Regions from separate parts of the Kitasatospora sp. NPDC114501 genome, predicted to be linked through region 2. Evidence: predicted binding sites of a transcription regulator. Region 2 holds the regulator's gene; the other holds the start of a gene.
The links. Region 2 encodes HrcA, which represses chaperone genes, less so after heat shock. Its sites were predicted from a motif close to TTNGCACTCNGNNNNNCNGAGTGCNAA; they were not measured.
Positions count from the first base shown of each region.

Region 1 (11,700 bases), on a different contig from region 2:
GGCCTCGGCCCGGGCCTCGCGCGGCGTGCCGTGGGCGGGCGCCGGGGCCGCGGCGGCGCCGTCGGACTGCGGGTAGCGGAAGGCCAGCGCGATCTCGCACTCGCCGCCGCGCAGCATCGCCAGCGACTCCGGCGGCTCCGCCTCGACCAGCGACACGCGCACCCCCGGATGGCCGTCCCGCAGGCGGGCGACGGCGGGCGGCACCAGAGTGGAGCTCGCGGTCGGGAAGGACACCAGCCGAACCCGCCCGGCCCGCAGCCCGGCGATCGCGGCCACCTCCTCCTCGGCGGCGGAGAGCCCGGCCAGGATTCCGGTGGCATGCTTGAGCAGGACCCGGCCGGCCTCGCTGAGCTGCATCCCCCGGCCCGAGCGGACCACCAGCGGGGTGTCCACCGACTTCTCCAGGGCCTTCATCTGCTGGCTGATGGCGGGCTGCGTACACCCCAGCTCGCGGGCGGCGGCGGAGAAGGAGCCGGTGCGGGCGACGGCACGCAGGACGCGCAGATGGCGGGCCTCGATCATGCCTTATTTATAAGGCAATCTTTGAATTCTGCAAAATTCTACTGATAGTTGAAACGGGCGCGAACGCCGGAGGCCCGGCCCGCCTCCCCTCGCGGGGCGCGGACCGGGCCTCCGGTCAGGTGTCGGAGCCTCAGTGCGAGTGGCCGTGGCCGTGCGAGTGGCCGTGACCGCTGTCGGCCTCCTCCTCCTTCTTCTCCACCACGAGGGTCTCGGTGGTGAGGAGCAGGGAGGCGATCGAGGCGGCGTTCTCCAGGGCGGAGCGGGTGACCTTGACCGGGTCGATGACGCCGGCCTTCACCAGGTCGCCGTACTCGCCGGTGGCGGCGTTGTAGCCCTGGCCGGCCTCCAGCTCGGAGACCTTGGAGGTGATGACGTAGCCCTCCAGGCCGGCGTTCTGGGCGATCCAGCGCAGCGGCTCGTGCAGCGCCTTGCGGACGACGGCGACACCGGTGGCCTCGTCACCCGACAGGCCCAGGCCGTCGTTCAGCACCTTGGCGGCGTGGACCAGGGAGGCGCCACCACCGGCGACGATGCCCTCCTCGACCGCGGCGCGGGTCGCCGAGATGGCGTCCTCCAGGCGGTGCTTGCGCTCCTTGAGCTCCACCTCGGTGGCGGCGCCGACCTTGATGACGCAGACGCCGCCGGCCAGCTTGGCCAGGCGCTCCTGCAGCTTCTCGCGGTCCCAGTCGGAGTCGGTCGCGGCGATCTCGCCCTTGATCTGGGCGACGCGGCCGGCGACGGCCTCGGCGTCACCGGCGCCGTCGACGACCGTGGTCTCGTCCTTGGTGATGGTCACGCGGCGGGCGGTGCCCAGCACGTCCAGGCCGACCTGGTCGAGCTTGAGGCCGACCTCCTCGGAGATGACCTGGCCACCGGTCAGGACGGCCAGGTCGCCGAGGATCGCCTTGCGGCGGTCGCCGAAGCCCGGAGCCTTGACAGCGACGGCGTTGAAGGTGCCGCGGATCTTGTTCACGACCAGGGTCGACAGCGCCTCGCCGTCGACGTCCTCGGCGATGATCAGCAGCGGCTTGGAGGTACCGCCCTGGAGGATCTTCTCCAGCAGCGGGAGCAGCTCCTGGATGGAGGAGATCTTGCCCTGGTTGATCAGGATGTACGGGTCCTCCAGGACCGCCTCCTGCCGCTCCGCGTCGGTGACGAAGTACGGCGACAGGTAGCCCTTGTCGAACTGCATGCCCTCGGTGAAGTCCAGCTCCACGCCGAAGGTGTTCGACTCCTCGACGGTGATGACACCGTCCTTGCCGACCTTGTCGATCGCCTCGGCGATCAGCTCGCCGACCTGGGTGTCCTGGGCGGAGAGGGACGCGACGGCGGCGACGTCGTCCTTGCCCTCGATCTCGCGGGCGATGGAGAGCAGGTGCTCGGAGACGGCGGCGACGGCCTTGTCGATGCCCTTCTTCAGGGCGGCCGGGCCGGCACCGGCGGCGACGTTGCGCAGACCCTCGTTGACCAGGGCCTGGGCCAGCACGGTGGCGGTGGTCGTGCCGTCACCCGCGACGTCGTTGGTCTTGGTGGCGACCTCCTTGACGAGCTGCGCGCCAAGGTTCTCGTACGGGTCGTCCAGCTCGACCTCACGGGCGATGGTGACACCGTCGTTGGTGATGGTCGGGGCGCCGAACTTCTTGTCGATGACGACGTTGCGGCCCTTGGGGCCGATGGTCACCTTGACGGTGTCGGCCAGCTTGTTGACACCGCGCTCCAGCGAGCGGCGGGCGTCCTCGTCGAACTGCAGGATCTTCGCCATGTTCCCTATTCCCTCGGGGCTGCGGCCGGCCGACCGGCCGCCGAACTACGTGAACCAACAACCACGCCCCGGGCCCCTGTCACTAGGGACACGGATCCGGGGCGGGTCGGGGACGACTTACTTCTCGATGATGGCGAGAACGTCGCGAGCGGAGAGCACCAGGTACTCCTCGCCCTGGTACTTCACCTCGGTGCCGCCGTACTTCGAGTACAGGACGATGTCACCCACGGCGACGTCGAGCGGCAGACGCTGGCCGTCCTCGAAGCGGCCCGGGCCGACGGCCAGGACGACGCCCTCCTGGGGCTTCTCCTTGGCGGTGTCCGGGATAACCAGGCCGGAGGCCGTGGTGGTCTCGGCGTCGAGCGGCTGGACCACGATGCGGTCCTCGAGCGGCTTGATGGCAACCTTGCTGCTGGTGGTCACGTCCGAGCTCCCCTTCGGAGATTACGGGGTTTTCTAACGGGTAGGGGCGATCCTGCGGGTCTGCCGTCGCGGGGGTCAGACACGCGTTATCGCGTTAGCACTCTCCTAGTGGGGAGTGCCAAGGACGACCATAGGGCCGTGTTAGCACTCAGTCAACCAGAGTGCCAACGACGCGCCCTGAGGAGCCCGGTTCCCGGATGAGTAGTCGTACTCATGTGCGACGGTCCAGCCGTCGGCAGACTCCTCGTCATGACATCGATCCCGGTGCGCGTCGGCCCGTCCCGGACCACGGACGCCGCCCTCGCCCTGCTGTCGCTGCCCCTGCTGGGGGCCGCGCTGCCGTTCGTGGTCTTCCTCCTCGTCGCCTCCCTCGGCAGCGGCCCCGGCCACGGGGACGACGGGGACGGCCTCGGGTGGGCCTTCCTGAGCATCGGGATGCTGGCCGCCCCGGTCGCCGCCCTGGCGGCGGGCCTGGCGGTCGCCTTCCGCGGCCGGCGGTCCGGCTACCGGTACCTCCCGGTCGCCGCTGCGCTCTCCCCGTTCGTGCTGCCGGTGGTCCTCTCCTCGGGCGTCCTGTGGCGGTGACGCCCTCCGGCCCGCCGGAGTCGGCGGGCACGCGGAGCGAGGGCGCCCGACCCGCGAGAATGGCCCCGTGGACACCGAGAACCTCCAGCCGCTGCTGACCCCCGAGGGCCAGGCCCTGCTCGCCGAGTTGCGCGAGTTCACCCCCGAGGAGGAGCTGGCGCTGGCGACCAGGCTGCGCCGGGAGCACCCCGCGGAGCTGGTGTCGGCCGCGTTCGGGCAGGCTCGGCTGCGGCAGCGGGCGCGGGCGAAGTTCGGAACCGACGCCGACCTGATGTACTTCACGCCCAACGGGGTGGAGCAGTCCACCCGGCGCAGCGTGGCCGAGTGGCGGGCGCGGCGGTTCGCCGCCCTGGGCGTACGGCGGCTGGCGGACCTGTGCTGCGGCATCGGAGGGGACGTGCTGGCGCTGGCCCGGGCGGGCATCGAGGTGCTGGCCGTCGACAGGGACCCGGCGGCCTGCGCCGCCACCGCGGCCAACGCCGCCGCGCTGGGCCTGGCCGAACAGGTCGAGGTGCGCTGCGCGGACGTCGCCGACGTGGACGTCACCGGCTTCGACGCGGTGTTCACCGATCCGGCCCGGCGCACCTCGCGCGGCCGGGTGTTCGACCCGGAGGCGTACGCCCCGCCGCTCTCCTGGGCCGTCGAGGCCGGCCGGCGGACCCCGGTCGGCGCGCTGAAGGTCGCGCCGGGCATCCCGCACGAGGCGGTGCCGCAGGACGCCGAGGCCGAGTGGGTCTCCGACCACGGCGACGTCAAGGAGGCGGTGCTCTGGTTCGGCACCCGGGCCGCGAGCCCGCACCGCGCCACCCTGCTGCCGCAGGGCGCCAGCCTGACCGGCGGCGACCTGCCCGACCCGCCGGCCGGCCCGGTCGGGCGCTACCTGTACGAGCCGGACGGCGCGGTGATCCGGGCCCACCTGGTGGCCGAGGTGGCCGAGCAGGTGGGCGGCCGGCTGATCGACCCGAAGATCGCCTACCTGACCTCGGACGAGCTGGTCGCCACCCCGTACGCGCACGCCTTCGAGCTCACCGACGTGCTGCCGTTCAACATCAAGAAGCTGAAGGCGCTGCTGCGCGAACGGGCGGTCGGCACGGTGGTGATCAAGAAGCGCGGAATGGCGATCACCCCGGAGGAGCTGCGCCGCCAGCTCAAGCCGTCCGGGCCGAACACCGTCACGGTGATCCTCAGCCGCACCGACCACGGGCCGCTGATGATGCTGGGGCAGCCGGTCTGAGCTACGCGCCGGGCGCCTGGATGTAGTCCTCCAGCCGGGCCACCGAGAAGCCCTGCTCCTGGATCCGGGCCAGCAGGTCGCCGAACATCTGGGTCATCGTGGCGCCCTTGAGCTCCTTGGGGCCGCGGAAGTGCGCCAGGACGATGTCGCCGGGCTTCAGCTTCTTGTCCCCGGACTGGTACTGCATGTCGTGGATCTGCATCGACTCGCGCCACAGCACTATCGCGCGCGGACCGCACTCCTGGACCGAGGTGTTGAGCATCGGGGTGTTGGCGCCGTCGCCGAACGGCGGGCGGAACAGCAGCGGGGCGGTGCCGTACTGCTGGGTGAGCGCGGACTGCGCGTCGCAGATCTCGGACTTCTGCCGGTCCGCCGGGAGCTTGCTCATCACCGGGTGGTCCACGGTGTGGTTCTGGACGTGGTTGCCCAGCGCCTGGAGCGGCTTGAAGTAGGCGTAGTCGTTCCTGACGATGTCCCGGGTCAGGAACATCGAGACCGGCACCTTGAGGTCGGTCAGCATCTCGACGAACTTCGGGTCCTTCTCGGCGCCGTCGTCGATGGTGATGAAGACGACCTTGTCGCTCGTCTTCACGTCGCTGAACACCGGTACCGGGCCGGTCCGTTCGAGCTTGACGGGCTTGTCGGCGGGCGGCGCCGGGGCGGGGGCGAGCGGGGTGAGGCCCCACTTGGCCCAGGCCGCCGCGCCCGCTGCCGCCGGGGTGGCGGTCGCGGTCGCGCCGGTCGGCGCGGAGCCGGTGGGCCGGGCCGCGGCGGACGAAGGCGCGGCGGGCGGGGCGGCGCTGCCGCCGCCTCCGTCGTCGCCGCACGCGGTGGCGAAGGCCAGCAGGGCCGCCGCCCCCGCCGCGTACGTCCTGGCCCTGCTCCGCCCGTCCCTGATCACCGCTGCGCGCTCCCGGCTCCCGTCCAGCTCTCTCTCAGCTAGCACGGTACCGAACAGGTCAGCGGTTCCCGATCAGTTATTCGATGTGCTCGCTGGTGAAGGACCAGCGGTGCACCGGGCGGCCCAACAGCTCGGCCGGAGGGTCGGCGACGGGCACCGGCTCGCCGCTCCACCAGGCGATCAGCAGCACCCTCCCGCCCGGGGCGGAGAGCAGTTCGAGACGGTCCAGCCCGGCCGAGCCGCGGAGCACGGGAAGCACCGACTCCCGCACCCAGGCGGCGAGTTCGGCCCCCCGGCCGGTCGCCGCCCGGGCCTCCCACATCGCGGCGACGGTCATGCCGCGCCGCCGCCGAGGGCGTCGTAGGCCTGACCGTGGAAGTCGGTGTGGGGCACGTGGACGTCGGTCACCGGCAGCGAGGAGTCGGCGGACAGGTCGAAGGCGGACGGCGTGCGGTCGCGCCACACCATCTCGGCGCCGAGCGCCGCGACCATCGCGCCGTTGTCGGTGCACAGGCCCGGCCGGGGCACCCGCAGTCGGATGCCGGCCCGGTCGCAGCGCTGCTGGGCCATCTCGCGCAGCCGCGAGTTGGCCGCCACGCCGCCGCCGATCATCAGGTGGTCGACGCCGTTGTCCCGGCACGCCTTGACGGCCTTGCGGGTGAGCACGTCGGTGACCGCCTCCTGGAAGGACGCCGCCACGTCGGCGATCGGCACCTCCTCGCCGGCCCGGCGCTTGGCCTCGACCCAGCGGGCGACGGCGGTCTTCAGGCCGGAGAACGAGAAGTCGTACTCCGGGTCGTTCCGGCCGGACAGGCCGCGCGGGAAGGCGATCGCCTTGGGATCCCCCTCGCGGGCCGTGCGGTCGACGATCGGGCCGCCGGGGAAGCCGAGGCCGAGCACCCGGGCGACCTTGTCGAAGGCCTCGCCGGCCGCGTCGTCGATGGTCGCGCCGAGCGGGCGGACGTCGCTGGTGATGTCCTCGCTGAGCAGCAGCGAGGAGTGCCCGCCGGAGACCAGCAGGGCCATCGTCGGCGAGGGCAGCCGGCCGTGCTCCAGCTGGTCGACGCAGATGTGCGAGGCGAGGTGGTTGACCCCGTACAGCGGCTTGTCCAGCGCCCAGGCGTACGCCTTCGCGGCGCTGACGCCGACCAGCAGCGCGCCGGCCAGGCCGGGGCCGGCGGTGACGGCGATGCCGTCCAGGTCGCTCGCCTTGATCCCGGCGGTGTCCAGGGCGCGCTGGATGGTCGGGACCATCGCCTCCAGGTGCGCGCGGCTGGCGATCTCCGGCACGACACCGCCGAAGCGGGCGTGGTCGTTGACGCTGGAGGCGACCGCGTCGGCCAGCAGCGTGGTGCCGCGCACGATGCCGACGCCGGTCTCGTCGCAGGAGGTCTCGATGCCGAGGACGAGCGGTTCGTCAGCCATGGCGGGTGTCCTCAATGTCCTTCGGATCGGTGCTGTCAGTGCTCGGGCGGTCGAGGCCCGGGTGGTCGGGACTCGGATGGTCGAGGCCCGGGCGGTCGAGGCGCATCACCAGCGCGTCGACGTTGGCGGGCTGGTAGTAGCCGCGCCGGATGCCCACCGGTTCGAAGCCGTGCCGCTCGTACAGCCGCTGGGCACGCGGGTTGTCCACCCGCACCTCCAGCAGCAGCTCGGCGCACTCGCGCCGGGCGGCCTCCCGGATCAGGTCGGTGAGCAGCGCCGCGCCGAGGCCGGCGCCCTGGTGGCGCTCGTCGACGGCGATGGTCTGGACGTCGCCCTCGCCGGCGATCGCCATCAGCCCGGCGTAGCCGACGACGGTGCCGTCCGGGGCGGCCGCGACGGTGTAGTGGCGGGTGCCGCCGGGGTGGGAGTCGGCCAGCTCGGACCAGAACATCCCGGCGGACCAGGCGTCCTCGGGGAAGAGCCGCAGCTCCAGTTCCAGCACCGGCGCGATGTCCCACCAGCGCATCGGGCGCAGGGTGGTGCCGTGGTTCACGCCGGGAGCACCGCCTTGTAGCCCGCCGGGACCTGGGCGTCCGGGCGGCGCAGGTACAGCGGGTGGTTCGGCAGCAGCTCGCGGCCGGCGGCCAGCTCGGCGGCGGCGAAGCCGGCCAGGGCGCCGGCCGAGACGTGCGCGGGGCCGTGCGCGCCCGGGAAGGCGTCGGGGTAGAGCAGCGCGCCGGCGCCGACGGAGCGCTCCTGCGGGGTCAGCTCGGCCGGGCGGTCGACGTCGGGGCCCTCGGTGCGGCGGCCCTCGGCGTCGTACGAGGCCCAGTAGACCTCCTTGCGGCGCGCGTCGGTGGCGACCGTGAACGGCTGTCCGGCCAGGCCCTCGGCGCGGGCCTGGAAGGCGATCGCGTCCAGGGTGCAGACGCCGTGGACCGGCAGCCCGAGCGCGTGGCCGAGCGCGGCGGCGGTCACCAGGCCGACCCGCAGGCCGGTGTACGGGCCGGGGCCGACGCCGACCGCGATGCCGGTCAGCCGGTGCTTGTCCACCCCGGCGGCCCGCAGCACCTGGTCGATCGCGGGCAGCAGCAGTTCGCCGTGGCGCCTGGCGTCGACCTGGTGGGTCTCGGCGAGGACGGCCGTGCCGTCGTGGACGGCGGCGGTGACGGCGGGGGTAGCGGTGTCGAACGCGAGCAGCAGCACGGGTCAAGGTTAGACCGACGTTGGGCCGACCGGCCGATCGGCAGGGCGTACCACCCGGGAACACACATCCGAGGCGCTGCGACCCGCGCGGATGAACCTGGCACGATGGGGCCGTACGTAAAGGGACGGCGGCGGGAGCGGCAACGTGGCGAAGATGGGTCCTGGAGTGGTGGTCACGGGGTTGACCGTGGGGGCCCTGGTGGCGGTGAGCCTGCTGGCCTTCCAGGCCAACGGCGCCCAGGACCGGGCGGGCGGCGCCAGGCCCACCGCCACCACCACGGCGACCGGCACGGCCACCGCCGCGGCGCCGACCCCCGCGGCCACCCCGACCGTCCCCGCGCTGCCGCCCACCTCGGGCACCGGCATCCGGGTCGTGTACTCGGTCGGCAGCCACTACGTCTGGCTGGTCGACCCGAAGAAGACCCCGCAGGTCGCGGCCGCCTTCCCGGTCACCCCGGGCTCGGTCGAGCCGGCCCCGGGCAACTACGCGGTGTACAGCCGCACCCCGACCGCCACCGGGACGGACGGCCGGCAGATCGAGCACGTGGTGCGCTTCGCGCAGCAGAACGGCGTGGTGTTCGGCTTCAGCGCGGCCGTGGACGGCGCGACGCCGACCACCGACCCGGGCACCAAGACCGGCGGCATCCGCAGCGGCCGCGCCGAGGGGCAGCTGCTCTGGGACTTCGCGCCGAAGGACACCAAGGTGGTCGTGGTCGCCTGACCCCAGACGGCCGGGAGCGGCCCGGAGCGTCCGCGCCCGGGAGGACCGGCCTCACGCGGCCGACCGGCCTCACGCGGCCCGGGGCGTCCGCGCTTCGGGCCGTTCGTCCTGCCCGGGCCGTTCGTCCGGTACGGACCGCGGTTCGGGCGGGGTGGACACCGCCTCGGCGGCCGCGCACGCGGCCAGCAGCGCCCGCATCGGCTCTCCCGGAGCGCGGCGGGCGGAGTCTCCGGCCCCGGCGGCGGGGACCGCGCGCTGCGGGGCGGGGGTGGTGCTCGACATGGCGCCTCCCTAGTTAGGCAGACCTAACCGCAGCACCCATCCCACCACGCCCGGCGCCCCGCCCGCAACACCTTGCCGACAGCCTGTCGGCAAGTGCCGGCGAGACGTCGGCGGCCGGTCGCTATCCGAGTTCCGCCAGCGCCACGTCCGCCCAGCGCGGGCCGATGCCGGTCAGCACCACCCGGCGCGGGTCCTGGTCGTCGCCGTCCGCGGTGCCGCCGATGGCCCGTTCGATCCGGACCTCCAGCCGGTCCTCGGACAGCCGCTCGACCTTGCCCTCGCCCCACTCGACCACGACCACCGACTCGGGAAGCGAGACGTCCAGGTCGAGGTCCTCCATCTCGTCCAGGTCCCCGCCCAGCCGGTACGCGTCCACGTGCACCAGCGCCGGGCCGCCGACCAGCGAGGGGTGCACCCGGGCGATCACGAAGGTCGGCGAGGTCACCGCCCCGCGGACCTGGAGCCCCTCCCCCAGGCCCCGGGTCAGCGTGGTCTTCCCCGCTCCCAGCTCGCCGGAGAGCAGCACCAGGTCACCCGGCCGCAGCAGCGCGGCCAGCTCCCGGCCGAGCCGGCCCATCCGCTCCGGGGTGGGGACGGTGAGAGTGGCTTGCGAGCCCATGCGCGTGTCTTGCCCTTCGATCCGTACCGGCGCACCGACCACCGGCCGCCACCGCTACCGTCCCACATCGGAGGGCCCCGGTGCGGGCGGCCCCCGGGCTCACGCGGGGTCGGCGACGGCCTCGCCGGCCCGCTCACGGGCCAGGTCGAGGACGGCCGCGGGCAGCGGCGCGGCCCCGGCGAAGTCGGCGGCCCGGCGCAGCAGCCGGGCCAGCTCGTGGCCGACCGGCTCCGGGCGCTCCAGCATCACCAGGTGCCCGGCGCCCTCGGCCAGGACCAGCTCGGCGCCCGGCAGCAGCGCGGCGATCGCCTCGCTGTGCGTCGAGGGCGTCAGCAGGTCCTTCGTCCCGGCCAGCACCAGCACGGGCAGACCGCGCAGGGCGGCCAGCGCCTCGTACTTCTCGTGCACGCCGAACACCGGGTAGAACTCGGCGACCACGTCGATCGGGGTGGCGTCCAGCAGCTGCTCGGCGAAGCGCACCACGCCGGGGTCGACGTCCCGGCCGCCGAAGGAGAAGCGCCGGTAGAACAGGGCGGCCACGTCCGAGCCCAGCCGCCTGGTCGCCTCGACCAGGTCGACCTGCCGGCCCAGCAGCCGCACCATCCCGGGCGCGACCTTCTTGAACAGCTTGGCGCCGGCCCTCGGCAGACCGAGGCTGACGTCGTTCCAGTCCCCGGCGAGGGTGCCGATCAGCGCCACCCCGGCCACCCGCTCGCGGAACAGCTCCGGGTGCTGGTCGGCCAGCGCCATCACCGTCATGCCGCCCATCGAGTGGCCCACCAGCACCAGCGGCCCGGTCGGGGCGACGGCGTCGATCACCGCCTTGAGGTCGCCGCCCAGCTGGTCGATGCCGGCCGGCTCGCCCGCCAGGAACGAACGGGAGCGCTCGGAGCGGCCGTGGCTGCGCTGGTCCCAGAAGACCAGCCGCATGCCCTCGCGCAGCGCGGCCCGCTGGAAGTGCCAGCTGTCCTGGTTGAGGCAGTACCCGTGGCAGAACACCACGGTCAGCGGCTCGTCGTCGGAGCCGTCGCCGTCCGGCCCGCTCCAGCCGGTGCCGTCCAGCTCGACGTACAGCTCGGTGCCGTCCGGTGCGGCCACCGTCCGCGGGCGGCCGCGCAGCGAGCCGTAGGGGGCGTTCGCGTCCAGCTCGGCCCGGGCCCGGCGGCGCATCGCCCGGCCGACGGTCAGCCGTTCGAGCGCGACGCCCGCGGCCGCCCCGGCCGCCAGCACGCCGACCGAGATCCCGATCACACCCGCCCGGCTCACCCCGGAGGCGGCGCCGGCCGCCTTGGCGACCACCGCGACCGGACTGACCTCGGACGGCGCGTCCGTCATGCCGACGGGCCCTCGGCGTGGCTGCCGCCCAGGTAGCGGCGGGGCACCCGGGCACCGATCCGGGTGATGATCTCGTACGAGATGGTGCCGCAGGCGCGGGCCCAGTCCTCGGCGGTGGGCTCGCCGCGCTCGCCGTTGCCGAACAGCAGCACCTCGTCGCCGATCGCCGGGGTGTCGCCGCCGAGGTCCACCACGAACTGGTCCATCGCGACCCGGCCGGCCACCGTGCGCCACTTGCCGTCGATCTGCACCGGGCCGGTGCCGCTGGCGTGCCGGGGGACGCCGTCGCCGTAGCCGACCGGGACCAGGCCCAGGGTGGTCTCGCCCGGCGTCGTGTAGTGGTGGCCGTAGCTGACCCCGTGCCCGCCGGGGACCTGCTTGACCAGCGCCAGCCGCGCGGTCAGCGCCATCACCGGGCGCAGCCCGAAGTCGGCCGGCGAGCCCACCCCGGGCACCGGCGACAGCCCGTACGCGGCCAGGCCGGTGCGGACCAGGTCGAAGTGCGACTCGGGCAGCAGCAGGGTGGCCGGGGAGTTCGCCAGGTGCCGGACCTCGGGGCGCAGCCCGGCGGCCTCGGCCGTCGCCAGCGCGGCGCGGTAGGAGTCCAGCTGGGCCTGGATCGAGGGGTGGCCGGGCTCGTCCGCCGCGGCGAAGTGCGACCAGACGCCGACGACCGTCAGCAGGC
Region 1 is NZ_JBVKDS010000003.1:140,976-152,675, forward strand. It holds gene ACZ7RU_RS07015 (LysR family transcriptional regulator) at 1-522, opposite strand, end outside; gene groL (chaperonin GroEL) at 653-2,284, opposite strand; gene groES (co-chaperone GroES) at 2,402-2,707, opposite strand; gene ACZ7RU_RS07030 (hypothetical protein) at 2,957-3,292, shown strand; gene ACZ7RU_RS07035 (class I SAM-dependent methyltransferase) at 3,360-4,526, shown strand; gene ACZ7RU_RS07040 (polysaccharide deacetylase family protein) at 4,528-5,472, opposite strand; gene ACZ7RU_RS07045 (hypothetical protein) at 5,504-5,764, opposite strand; gene tsaD (tRNA (adenosine(37)-N6)-threonylcarbamoyltransferase complex transferase subunit TsaD) at 5,761-6,852, opposite strand; gene rimI (ribosomal protein S18-alanine N-acetyltransferase) at 6,845-7,378, opposite strand; gene tsaB (tRNA (adenosine(37)-N6)-threonylcarbamoyltransferase complex dimerization subunit type 1 TsaB) at 7,402-8,058, opposite strand; gene ACZ7RU_RS07065 (hypothetical protein) at 8,213-8,779, shown strand; gene ACZ7RU_RS07070 (hypothetical protein) at 8,849-9,061, opposite strand; gene tsaE (tRNA (adenosine(37)-N6)-threonylcarbamoyltransferase complex ATPase subunit type 1 TsaE) at 9,183-9,680, opposite strand; gene ACZ7RU_RS07080 (alpha/beta fold hydrolase) at 9,780-11,015, opposite strand; gene alr (alanine racemase) at 11,012-11,700, opposite strand, start outside.
Region 1: the regulator HrcA is predicted to act here: its motif matches at 2,849-2,875, upstream of groES (co-chaperone GroES).

Region 2 (11,700 bases):
GTCCGGGGAGACCGCCAGCGAGTTGACCCTGCCGAGCAGCCCCGCGGCGAGCCGGCGGCGCTCCTCGCCGTGCAGGTCGGGGGCGAACTCCAGGGCGTCCTCGCCCTCGGCGTCGGTCACCCACAGCACGCCCTGGGCGCCGTCCTCGCCGGGCACCACCCGGACCAGGCGCCCGCGCACGCCCGGGGTCTCGTCCAGCACCCGGGCCGGGCCCTCGCGGTGGGTCAGCCAGTGCACGCTGCCGCGCACCACCACGGCGCTGCCCCGGCCGGTGCGGTCGGGGGCGACGGACTCCAGCCAGTGCGCGGCGGGCACCGGGCGGGGGCGGCGCCCGGCCCGGGGGCCGGCCAGCCGGACGTCCAGCCGGCGCGGCTCGGCGCCCTCCAGGTCGTCCAGCAGCCAGAGGTCGCCGGCCCGGTGGAAGACCACCCGGGTGCCGTCGGTGCCGGCGTTCCGGGCGTAGAAGCCGTCGGGGTCGGTGGTGTGGCGGCGCAGGTCGGTGCCGTCCGGGCGGCTGGACCACAGCTCGCCGACGCCCTCGTGGTCGGAGAGGAAGGCGATCCTCTCCCCCGCCCAGATCGGCGAGTCCAGCTGCCCGTCCAGCTCGGCGTGGACGCGGACGAACTCGTCCCGGCCGAGCCACAGCTTGCCGGCCCGCCCGCCCCGGTACCGCTTCCACCACGCCGGGTCGCGGCCGTTGACGCTGCCCAGCAGCACCCGGTCGCCGCCCGGCTCGAAGGCGAGCCCGCCGACCGGCCCGTACGGCAGCCGCCGCGGTTCGCCACCGTCCAGCGGCACGGCGTGCGCCCAGGTGCGGCGGAAGCTCGCCTCGCCGGCGGCGGTGGCGGCGATCGGGCGGCCGTCGGCGGTCCAGCCGAGCACCCGGGTCTGGTGGCTGCCCCAGTGGGTGAGCCGGCGCGACGGGCCGCCGTCCACCGGCACCACGTGCACCTCCGGGGCGCCGTCCCGGGTGGAGGTGAAGGCGAGGTGCCGCCCGTCCGGGGAGAACCTCGGGTGGTGGACCGGCAGGTGGTCCGCCGTCAGCCGCCAGGCCCGGCCGCCGTCCAGCGGGGCGAGCCAGAGGTCGTCCTCGGCGACGAAGGCGACCAGGTCGCCGTGCAGGTGGGGATGGCGCAGGTAGGCGCCGGCCGGGGTGCTCAGGGAGTCCGTCACCCGGCCAGCCTAGGCAGCCGCGCGTACGGGCCGCGCCGTTTTCGGCAGACTCCCGGCGCCGCCCGCGGACGGTCGTGACGCGCTCGCGCCGGGCGCCGTCCCGGGCGCCCTGAGCGCCCTCCGGGCGCCGTCAGGACCAGCGGCCGGTGCGCCCGAGCAGCAGTGCGCCGGCGGCCACCCCGGCGGTGGAGGTGCGCAGCACCGAGGGGCCCAGCCGGTACGGCGCGGCGCCCGCCTCGGCGAAGGCGGCCAGCTCCTCCGGGGAGACCCCGCCCTCGGGGCCGACCACCAGGACGATGTCCCCGGTCTCCGGCAGCCCGGCGTGCGCCAGCGGCTCGGCGCCCTCCTCGTGCAGCACGGCGGCGAACGCGGCCTGCGCCAGGACGGGGACCAGCTGCCGGGTGGTCATGACGTCCCGGACCAGGGGGAAGCGCAGCCGGCGGGACTGCTTGCCCGCCTCCCGGGCGGTGGCCCGCCACTTGGCGAGGGCCTTGCCGCCGCGCTCGCCCTTCCACTGGGTGATGCAGCGCGAGGCGGACCACGGGATCACCACGTCTACGCCGACCTCGGTCATGGTCTCCACGGCCAGCTCGCCGCGGTCGCCCTTGGGCAGCGCCTGGACGACCACGATCCGCGGCGCGGGCGCCGGCTCCCGGCGCACGGCCGCGACCGCCACGTCGATCTCGTCCTTGCCGAGCACCTCGGCGACCGTGCCGTCCACGCCGAGCCCCAGCCCGTCGGCCAGGGTCACCGCCTCGCCCGGCTGCAACCGCTTCACCGCGGCCGCGTGCCGCCCCTCCGGGCCGTCCAGGCGCACCACGGCCCCGGGGACGGCGGCGGCGATCAGCTCGGTCTCGACGAAGAAGACGGGCGCGGTCATGGCGGGGACCTTTCCAGGAGGGGCCTGCGGCCGGAGGGGGGAAACACGGGAGGGGTGCCGGGGGCTCAACCCCCCGGCACCCCTCCGCCGACGGCTACCGGCCGTTGAAGGCGTCCTTCAGCCGGGAGAACAGGCCCTGCTGGCCCGGCGCGAACTGGCCGGACGGCCGCTCCTCGCCGCGCAGCACCGCGAGGCGGCGCAGCAGGTCCTCCTGCTCGGCGTCGAGCTTGCTGGGCGTCTTCACCTCGACGTGCACTATCAGGTCGCCCCGGCCGCCGCCGCGCAGGTGGGTGATGCCCCGGCCGTGCAGCGGGATCGACTGGCCGGACTGGGTGCCGGGCCGGATGTCGACCTCCTCCAGGCCGTCCAGGGTCTGCAACGGCACCTGGGTGCCGAGCGCGGCCGCCGTCATCGGGATGGTGACGGTGCAGTGCAGGTCGTCCCCGCGCCGCTGGAAGATGTTGTGGCTGGTCTCGGCGATCTCCACGTACAGGTCGCCGGCCGGGCCGCCGCCGGGGCCGACCTCGCCCTCGCCGGCCAGCTGGATCCGGGTGCCGTTGTCGACACCGGCCGGGATCTTGACGGTCAGGGTGCGCCGGGCGCGGACCCGGCCGTCGCCGGCGCACTCCGGGCACGGGGTCGGCACGACGGTGCCGAAGCCCTGGCACTGCGGGCAGGGACGGGAGGTCATGACCTGGCCCAGGAAGGACCGGGTGACCTGGGAGACCTCGCCCTTGCCGCGGCACATGTCACAGGTCTGCGCCGAGGTGCCGGGGGCCGCGCCCTCGCCACTGCAGGTGGTGCAGGTGACGGCGGTGTCGACCTGGAGCTCCTTGGTGGTGCCGAAGGCGGCCTCCTCCAGGGTGATCTCCAGCCGGATCATGGCGTCCTGGCCGCGGCGGGTGCGCGAGCGCGGGCCGCGCTGGCCGGCCGCGGCGCCGAAGAAGGCGTCCATGATGTCGGAGAAGCCGAAGCCGGCCGCGCCGGCCCCGAAGCCGCCCGCTCCGCCGCCGCCCGGGGACAGCGGGTCCCCGCCGAGGTCGTAGACCTGGCGCTTCTGCGGATCGGAGAGCACCTCGTAGGCGGCGTTGATCTCCTTGAACCGCTCCTGCGTCTTCGGGTCCGGGTTGACGTCCGGGTGCAGTTCGCGTGCCAGGCGCCGGAACGCCTTCTTGATCTCGTCCTGCCCCGCATCCCGTCGGACGCCGAGTACCGCGTAGTAGTCCGTGGCCACCAAATGCTCCGCTTGTTCCGCCTGTAGTAGTGCTGCGACTGGATGAGCACCATCAGATCCGACGGTGCTCCTTGTGCTAGGACTCGGCCAGGATCTGACCCACGTACCGCGCCACCGCTCGCACCGCCCCCATTGTGCCCGGATAGTCCATCCGGGTCGGACCGATCACACCCAGTTTCGCCACGCTCTCGTCGCCCGAACCGTAGCCGACCGAGACGACCGAGGTGGAAGTCAGCCCCTCGTAGGCGTTCTCCCGCCCGATCCGGACCGTCATCGCGGCGTCCGCGGTCTCACCCAGGAGGCGGAGCAGGACGACCTGCTCCTCCAGGGCCTCCAGCACCGGCTGGATGGAGAGCGGGAAGTCGTGCCCGAAGCGGGTCAGGTTGGCCGTGCCGGCCAGCATGATCCGCTCCTCGTTCTGCTCGGCGAGCGTTTCGAACAGGGTCGCCAGGACCGTGCTGACGGTCGGCCGGTCGGCCTGCTCGAAGTGCGCCGGCAGCTCCTCCAGCAGCCCGGGGACCTCCGGGAGGCGCCGGCCGGCGGCTCTCGCGTTGATCCGGGCCCGGAGGTCCGCCAGCACCGTCTCGCCGACCGGGCCCGGGCAGTCGACCATCCGCTGCTCGACCCGGCCGGTGTTGGTGATCAGGACCAGCATGACCTTCGCCGGGGCGAGCGCCACCAGCTCGATGTGCCGGACGGTGGAGCGCGTCAACGAGGGGTACTGCACCACCGCGACCTGCCGGGTCAGCTGGGCGAGCAGCCGCACCGTGCGGGCGACCACGTCGTCCAGGTCGACCGCGCCGTCCAGGAAGTGCCGGATGGCCCGGCGCTCGGGGGCGCTCATCGGCTTGATCTCGGCGAGCTTGTCGACGAAGAGGCGGTACCCCTTGTCGGTCGGGATCCGGCCCGCGCTGGTGTGCGGCTGGTGGATGTAACCCTCCTCCTCCAGCGCCGCCATGTCGTTGCGGACGGTCGCCGGCGAGACCCCGAGGTTGTGCCGTTCCACCAGGGCCTTGGAGCCGACCGGCTCCTCGGTGCCCACGTAGTCCTGCACGATCGCGCGGAGCACGGCGAGCTTGCGTTCGTCGAGCTGGCGGACCTCACCGGCCATGGGGCACGCACCTCCGTCTTCGCACGTTGTCCGACTGTGTCCCTCGTTGCTGCGGGCCGCTCCGGGAGGCCCTCGGTCTTGGCACTCTGAACTCGCGAGTGCCAGAACCGTACCTGCCAGTGTAAGGCCCGGGTCCTACGGCAGGAACGGCCCGACCGGGGTGATCCTCCCCGCAGTTCCGCCCACGGCCCGCGAGGGCCCCGCGGTTCGATCCTCCCGACGCCGGGGTGGTGCCGGGAGGCCGTCCGGGTGGCAGCATCGAAGGCGACGGCGAACGGAGGAGCAAGCGATGTCGAGCTCGGGCCAGCACAACCGTTTCGCACCCGACCGCGGCCTGACCGGCCGCATGGTCGCCACGATGTTCGTGATCGGGCTGCTGTACGTCGGTTTCACGGGCCTGCTGATCGCGCTGATGCGCGGCGCCTGGCCGCTGATCGTACTGATCTCCGGCGGGCTGTTCGTGGCCCAGTTCTGGTTCAGCGACCGGATCACCGAGCGGGCGATGGGCGCCCACCGGGTGTCCCCCGAGGAGTTCCCCCAGCTGCACGGCACCGTCGACCGGCTCTGTGCCCTGGCCGACATGCCCAAGCCCCGGGTGGCGGTCGCCGACAACGACATGCCGAACGCCTTCGCCACCGGCCGCAACCCGCAGAACGCGGTGGTCTGCGTGACCACCGGGCTGCTGCGCCGGCTGGAGCCGGAGGAACTGGAGGGCGTCCTCGCGCACGAGCTGTCGCACGTCGCGCACCGGGACGTCGCGGTGATGACGATCGCCGGCTTCCTCGGCGTCCTCGCCGGGGCGATGACCCGGATCGCCGTGTACGGCGGGTTCATGGGCGGCGGGCGCAACAACAACGACCAGAACGCGGCCGTCCTGGCACTGATCATCCCGCTGGTGTCGATGGTCGTCTACGCGGTCAGCTTCCTGCTCACCCGGCTGCTGTCCCGCTACCGCGAGCTGGCCGCGGACCGGGCCGCCGCCCAGCTCACCGGCCGGCCCAGCGCGCTGGCCTCCGCGCTCACCAAGGTGACCGGGCAGATCGCGGCCATCCCCAGCAAGGACCTGCGCCAGGCCCAGCCGTACAACGCCTTCTACTTCGCCCCCGCGCTGAGCGCCCGGGAGACCGCCTCGCAGCTGCTGTCCACCCACCCGAGCCTGGAGAAGCGGCTGGAGCAGCTGGCGAGGATCTCCGGGCAGCTCGGCCGCTGACCCCGCCCGACGAGTTTCCGACCCGAGAGGACCGCCGTGGGAATCCTGGACGCCCTGTTCGGCCGCACCAAGCCCGTCAGGCCCGACCTCGACCAGCTGTTCGGCGTGCCGTCCGCCGCGCTCACCCTGGAGGCCGGGGCCGGGTTCACCCCCACCGGGCTCGGCTCGGTCTGCTTCGCGGCCGTCGAGGGCGCGGCCTTCGTCCAGGTCGAGCAGCAGGTCCGGGCGCTACTGGACGCCGACACCGGGCGCGGCGGCGTCCCGGTGGAGGCCTCCAAGGACGCCTACGGCTACTCCTGGCTGCTCGCCCGGCACCGGCCCGAGGAGCTGCCGGAGCTGGTGAACGACCTGCACGCGGTCAACAGCGAGCTGGAGGCGAACGGCTTCGGGCCGCAGCTGCTCTGCTCGCTGGTCGCCTTCCGGAACCCGGAGGGGCAGCCGCTGGCCCTGGTCTACCTGTACAAGCGCGGGACCTTCTACCCGCTGTGTATACGCCCTGGCGGCCAGGAGAAGCGGAACAACCCTCTGGAGATCGAGATCTCCAACATGCTCAAGAACGATCTTCGCATCGAACCAGACTTGAGCCGCTGGTTCCCCCTGTGGGGTGCACCGGGCATAGAGGCGTGAGCGTGGGACGATCCCTCGGTGACTCGACTCGTGAACCGTGACCGGTCCCTTGAGGAGCTTGAACGCGATCGTTGGCCGGCTCCATCGGGCGACGAGAGCCGTCTTGTGGCAACCGTGTACTCGCTTCGCCGTAAGCCGATTGGCGAGCTGAACGTCGAGGACCTGCGCCTGCTGATCAGACAGGACGTGGGTCTTTCCTACCTCTTGCCGCTGGCATTGGAGGTGCTCCGGGATGACCCGATGGCCGAGGGTGAGATGTACGCCGGCGATCTGCTGGCCGCCGTACTCACCAGGAGTCCCGAGACCTGGAGCGACTCACCCGAACTCGGACATGAGCTTCGTCTGATCGTCTCGCAGCTGAGCGATCTCACACCGTCCCTGAAACAAGCGGTAGAGCGCTTCCGCGCCCTGTAGGCCACCGCCAGGGCTCCGCCAGCGCTTGTGAGGTGCAGCGATCTTCGAGCTGCGTACAGGTACAAGGGTCAAACTGGGGGACGTTCTACCCCTTCGCCCCGGTGCCCGGTGGCGGGGAGAAGCGCAACAGCCCGCTGGAACTGCAGGTCAACGCGATGCTGGGGAACGACCTGCGGCTGGAGAAGGACCTCGGCCGCTGGTTCCCGGTCTGGGGCGCGCCGGGCCTCTGACGGGCCGTCCGCCGTCCCTATGATCACCCGTATGCGCAGCCGCCAGTACGGACCCGACCTGACCCCGCCGTGGAAGAAGCAGCAGCCCGCCCCGGAGGTGCCCGCCGAGCGGGACCTGGTGGTCGAGGAGGCGGCGACCGGCTTCTGCGGGGCGGTGGTGCGCTGCGAGAAGACCGCCGAGGGGTTCACCGTCACCCTGGAGGACCGGTTCGGCAAGCACCGGGTGTTCCCGCTGGTGCCGCGCGGCTTCCTGCTGGAGGGCAGGGCCGTCACCCTGGTCCGCCCGGCCGGCCCGGCGGCGCCCCGCACCCCGGGCCGTACCGCCTCGGGCTCGGTCGCCGTCCCCGGCGCCCGCGCCCGGGTCGCCCGCGAGTCGCGGATCTACGTCGAGGGGCGGCACGACGCCGAGCTGGTCGAGCGGGTCTGGGGCGACGACCTGCGGATCGAGGGCGTGGTCGTCGAGTACCTGCGCGGCATCGACGACCTGCCCGCGATCGTCGCCGACTTCGCCCCCGGCCCGGGCCGGCGCCTCGGCGTCCTGGTCGACCACCTGCTCCCCGGCACCAAGGAGCACCGCATCGCCGCCCAGGTCACCGGCGAGTCCGTGCTGGTCGTCGGCCACCCCTACATCGACATCTGGCAGGCCGTGAAGCCGTCGAGCGTCGGCATCCCCGCCTGGCCCGCCGTTCCGAGGGGCGAGGACTGGAAGGAGGGCACCTGCCGCCGCCTCGGCTGGCCGGTGGACGCCCCGGCGGCCTGGAAGCACATCCTGTCGAAGGTGAACTCCTACAAGGACCTGGAGCCCGAACTGCTGGGCCGGGTGGAGGAGTTGATCGACTTCACGGCCCTGCCGGGTCAGGAGTAGGTCTGGAACTCCGAGGTGTCGAGGGTGACGCCCAACAGGTCGAGTCGAATGGGATCACCGAACTTGCTGATCCGCTCGGACAAGTACCTCGGAAGGCCGGACCCGGGATCCTGGCCCAGTTCGGTCAGGAGCACGCACACTCCCCTGATCGGATCGACGATCAAGTACGCAGGGATGGTGCCCTCCGCGTAGAGCTCCCGCTTGGTCCGGTAGTCACGATCGACACTGGTCTTCGACACCACCTCGACCACCAGGGTGACGGCAGGCGACGGCAGCAGGCGACCGTGTTCCTCGACCGCCCCGCGTTCGAAGACCACCAGGTCGGGCTGGGGTTCGCTCGCCTGCCCGGGGATCCCCACGTCTTGGGTGGTGAGTGGACGCCACCGGCTGAGCGGAAGCTGGTACTGGATGGCCAGGACGATGAGGTTGTGGACCATGTCAGGCCCCGCCATCATCACGATTTCCCCCCTGATGAGCTCGGCCTTGACGCCTTCCGGCACCTCCAGGTTCTCGAAGATCCCGGTCATCCGGTCATCGATGGCGGTCATCGCACGCTCCCTCCGACGGCTGACGCCCACGTTAACGAATGTCAGTCCACCAGGTCACGCACGACGGCGTCGGCCAGCAGCCGGCCCTGGAGGGTGAGGGCGGCGCGGCCGTCGGCGTACGGGCCCGCGGCGAGGAGGCCGTCGGCGAGGTGCCGGTCCGCGGCCTTGCGGCCGGTGTCCGTCAGCAGGTCCAGGGGGATGCCGTCGACCAGGCGCAGTTCCAGGAGGATGCGCTCGACGCGGCGGTCCTCGTCGGCCAGCACCTCGCGGGCCAGGGCCGGGGTGCGGTCCTCGGCGAGGGCCCGCGCGTAGGCGGCGGGGTGCTTGGCGTTCCACCAGCGGACGCCGCCGACGTGGCTGTGGGCGCCGGGGCCGGCCCCCCACCAGTCGGCGCCGGTCCAGTAGAGCTCGTTGTGGCGGCAGCGGCCCTCCGGGGTGGTGGCCCAGTTGGAGACCTCGTACCAGGAGTAGCCGGCGGCGCCGAGCGCCTCCTCGGCGATCAGGTAGCGGTCGGCGTGGACGTCGTCGTCGATCATCGGCAGTTCGCCGCGCTTGACCCGGGCGGCGAGCCGGGTGCCCTCCTCGACGATCAGCGAGTACGCGGAGACGTGGTCGGGCCCGGCGCCGATGGCGGCGTCCAGGGAGGCCCGCCAGTCGTCGTCGGACTCGCCCGGGGTGCCGTAGATGAGGTCGAGGTTGACGTGGTCGAAGCCGGCCGCGCGGGCCTCGGCGACGCAGGCCTCGGGGCGGCCCGGGGTGTGGTGGCGGTCGAGCAGCCGCAGGACGTGCGGGCGGGCGCTCTGCATGCCGAAGGAGAGCCGGTTGTAGCCGCCCTCGCGCAGTTCGGCCAGGTAGGCCGGGTCCACCGACTCCGGGTTGGCCTCGGTGGTGACCTCGGCGCCCTCGGCCAGCCCGAACTCCTCGCGGATCGCGGCGAGCATCTTCACCAGGTCGCGGGCGGGCAGCAGGGTCGGGGTGCCGCCGCCGAGGAAGACGGTCCGCACCGGGAGGTCGGTGTCCCCGAGCACCCTGCGGGCGAGGCGGATCTCGGCGACCACGTTGTCCGCGTACGTCTCCTGCGAGGCGACCGCCCCGGAGGAACGCAGCTCGGTGGCGGTGTAGGTGTTGAAGTCGCAGTAGCCGCAGCGGCTGGCGCAGTACGGCACGTGCAGGTAGAAGCCGAAGGGTCGCGAGCCCAGCCCGGCGAGGGCGTGCGCGGGCAGGGAACCGTCGGACGGCACCGGATCGCCGTCGGGAAGTGCGGAGGGCATGGACCCATTGTCCCGTACGGCCCGACCTGACCGGCGGGCCGTACGGGAGCGGGGCGGATCAGGCCTCGTTGGCGCCCGCGTACATCGCGGTCACCGCGTCCGCGTAGGTCCGCTCGACCACCGGGCGCTTGATCTTCAGGCTCGGGGTGAGCTCGCCGTGCTCGATGTCGAGGTCGCGCGGCAGCAGGTGGAACTTCTTGATCGTCTGCCAGCGCTGGAGGTCGCCGTTGACCCGCTTGACGAAGCCCTCGATCAGCTCGTGCACGGCCGGCTCGGCGGCCAGCTCGGCGTAGCTGCGCCCGGCCAGGCCGTGCTCGGCGGCCCACGGCATCAGGACCGCCTCGTCCAGGCCGATCAGCGCGGTGCAGTAGTTGCGGCCGTTGCCGATCACCAGGATGTTGCTGACGAACGGGCAGACCGCCTTGAACTTGCCCTCGACCTCGCTGGGCGCCACGTACTTGCCGCCGGAGGTCTTGAACAGGTCCTTCTTGCGGTCGGTGATCCGCAGGAAGCCGTCCGGGGTGAGCTCGCCGATGTCCTCGGTGTGGAACCAGCCGTCCGGCTCCAGCACCTCGGCGGTCTTCTCCGGCAGGTTGTGGTAGCCGCGCATGACGCCCGGGCCGCGCAGCAGGATCTCGCCGTCCTCGGCGATCCGCACCTCGGTGCCGGGCAGCGGGCGGCCCACGGTGCCGATCCGGACGTCCTCCGCGCGGTTGACGCAGGAGCCGGCGCTGGTCTCGCTCAGGCCGTAGCCCTCCAGGATGGGCACCCCGGCGCCGAGGAAGAAGTAGCCGATCTCCGGGGCCAGCGCGGCACTGCCGGAGACGGCGCCGCGCATCCGCCCGCCGAAGGCCGCCCGGATCTTCGCGTACACCAGCCTGTCGGCCAGCGCGTGCTGCAACCGCAGGCCCAGCGGGGCGGTCCCGGCCCCGGTGGCGACCCGGTTCTCCTGGACCACCCGGGCGTACTCGCGGGCGACCTTGGCCGCCCACAGGAAGATCTTGTACTTGGCGCCGCCCTCGGCCCGGGCCCTGCCCGCGATGCCGTTGTAGACCTTCTCGAAGATGCGCGGCGCCGAGGCCATGATGGTCGGCCGGATCGCCGGCAGGTTGTGGATGATCCGGTCCACCCGGCCGTCCAGCGCCATCACGTGCCCGGTGGCGATCTGCCCGGAGATCAGCGTCTTGCCGAACACGTGCGACAGCGGCAGCCACATGAACTGGACGTCGTCGGGGCCCAGCAGCCCGCTGGCCTCCTGCGCCCGGCCCTCGTACGCCCAGCAGTCGTGCACCAGGCGCACGCCCTTGGGGCGGCCGGTGGTGCCGGAGGTGTAGATGAGGGTGGCCAGCTGCTCCTTGTCGAGCCCGTCGACGGTCTTCTCCACCGCGTCGGGGTGGTCCGCCAGGTACCGGGTGCCGCGCTCCTCCAGCTCGGCGAGGGTGATCAGCTCCAGGCCGGCGGCCTCGGGGGCCTCGGCGGGCGCGTCGAAGAGGATCACGGTGCGCAGCTCGGGCAGCTGGTCGATCTGCTCGACGGCCTTGGCCAGCTGGGCCGCGTTCTCGGCGAACATCGCCCGGCAGCCGGAGTCGGAGAGGATGAACGCGGTCTCGGCCGCGTTGGTGCTCGGGTAGACGGTGGTGATCGCGGCGCCCGCGCACATGGCGCCCAGGTCGGTGAGGACCCACTCGAGCCGGGTCGAGGAGGCCAGGGCCACCCGGTCCTCGGGCCGGATGCCGAGCGCCATCAGGCCGGCGGCCACCGCCTTGACCCGGGTCGCGGTCTGCGCCCAGGTGAGCGAGCGCCACTGCTCGGCGCCCGGCGCGCCGTCGGCGGCCTGCTCGTCCACCGGCGAGGGGTAGCGGTAGGCCTCGGCGTTCGGGGTCAGGGCGACCCGCTCCAGGAACAGGTGGGCGACGGAGGCGGGGCGCCCGGCGACGAGGTCGGGCCTGCCGGAGTCGATCAGGGACTGCGCGGAACTCAACGAGGACCTCCGGGGGCGGGTGGCCGTCTGAGGGATTGTCGCGGCGTCCGTGGGGGCGGTCGCCGGGCCCCCGGTTCACCTGAGCGGTACCGGTCAGTAACAAAGGGGCAATCAGCAGCCTAGGGGGAAACCGGTCATTCCGTAAGAGGGCAGCGC
Region 2 is NZ_JBVKDS010000001.1:152,462-164,161, reverse strand. It holds gene ACZ7RU_RS00660 (S41 family peptidase) at 1-1,173, opposite strand, end outside; gene ACZ7RU_RS00655 (16S rRNA (uracil(1498)-N(3))-methyltransferase) at 1,304-2,053, opposite strand; gene dnaJ (molecular chaperone DnaJ) at 2,148-3,287, opposite strand; gene hrcA (heat-inducible transcriptional repressor HrcA) at 3,364-4,398, opposite strand; gene htpX (zinc metalloprotease HtpX) at 4,688-5,608, shown strand; gene pspAB (PspA-associated protein PspAB) at 5,645-6,235, shown strand; gene ACZ7RU_RS00630 (contact-dependent growth inhibition system immunity protein) at 6,254-6,649, shown strand; partial or broken gene pspAB (PspA-associated protein PspAB) at 6,727-6,879, shown strand; gene ACZ7RU_RS00620 (DUF3097 domain-containing protein) at 6,911-7,744, shown strand; gene ACZ7RU_RS00615 (Uma2 family endonuclease) at 7,735-8,292, opposite strand; gene hemW (radical SAM family heme chaperone HemW) at 8,334-9,563, opposite strand; gene ACZ7RU_RS00605 (AMP-dependent synthetase/ligase) at 9,622-11,544, opposite strand.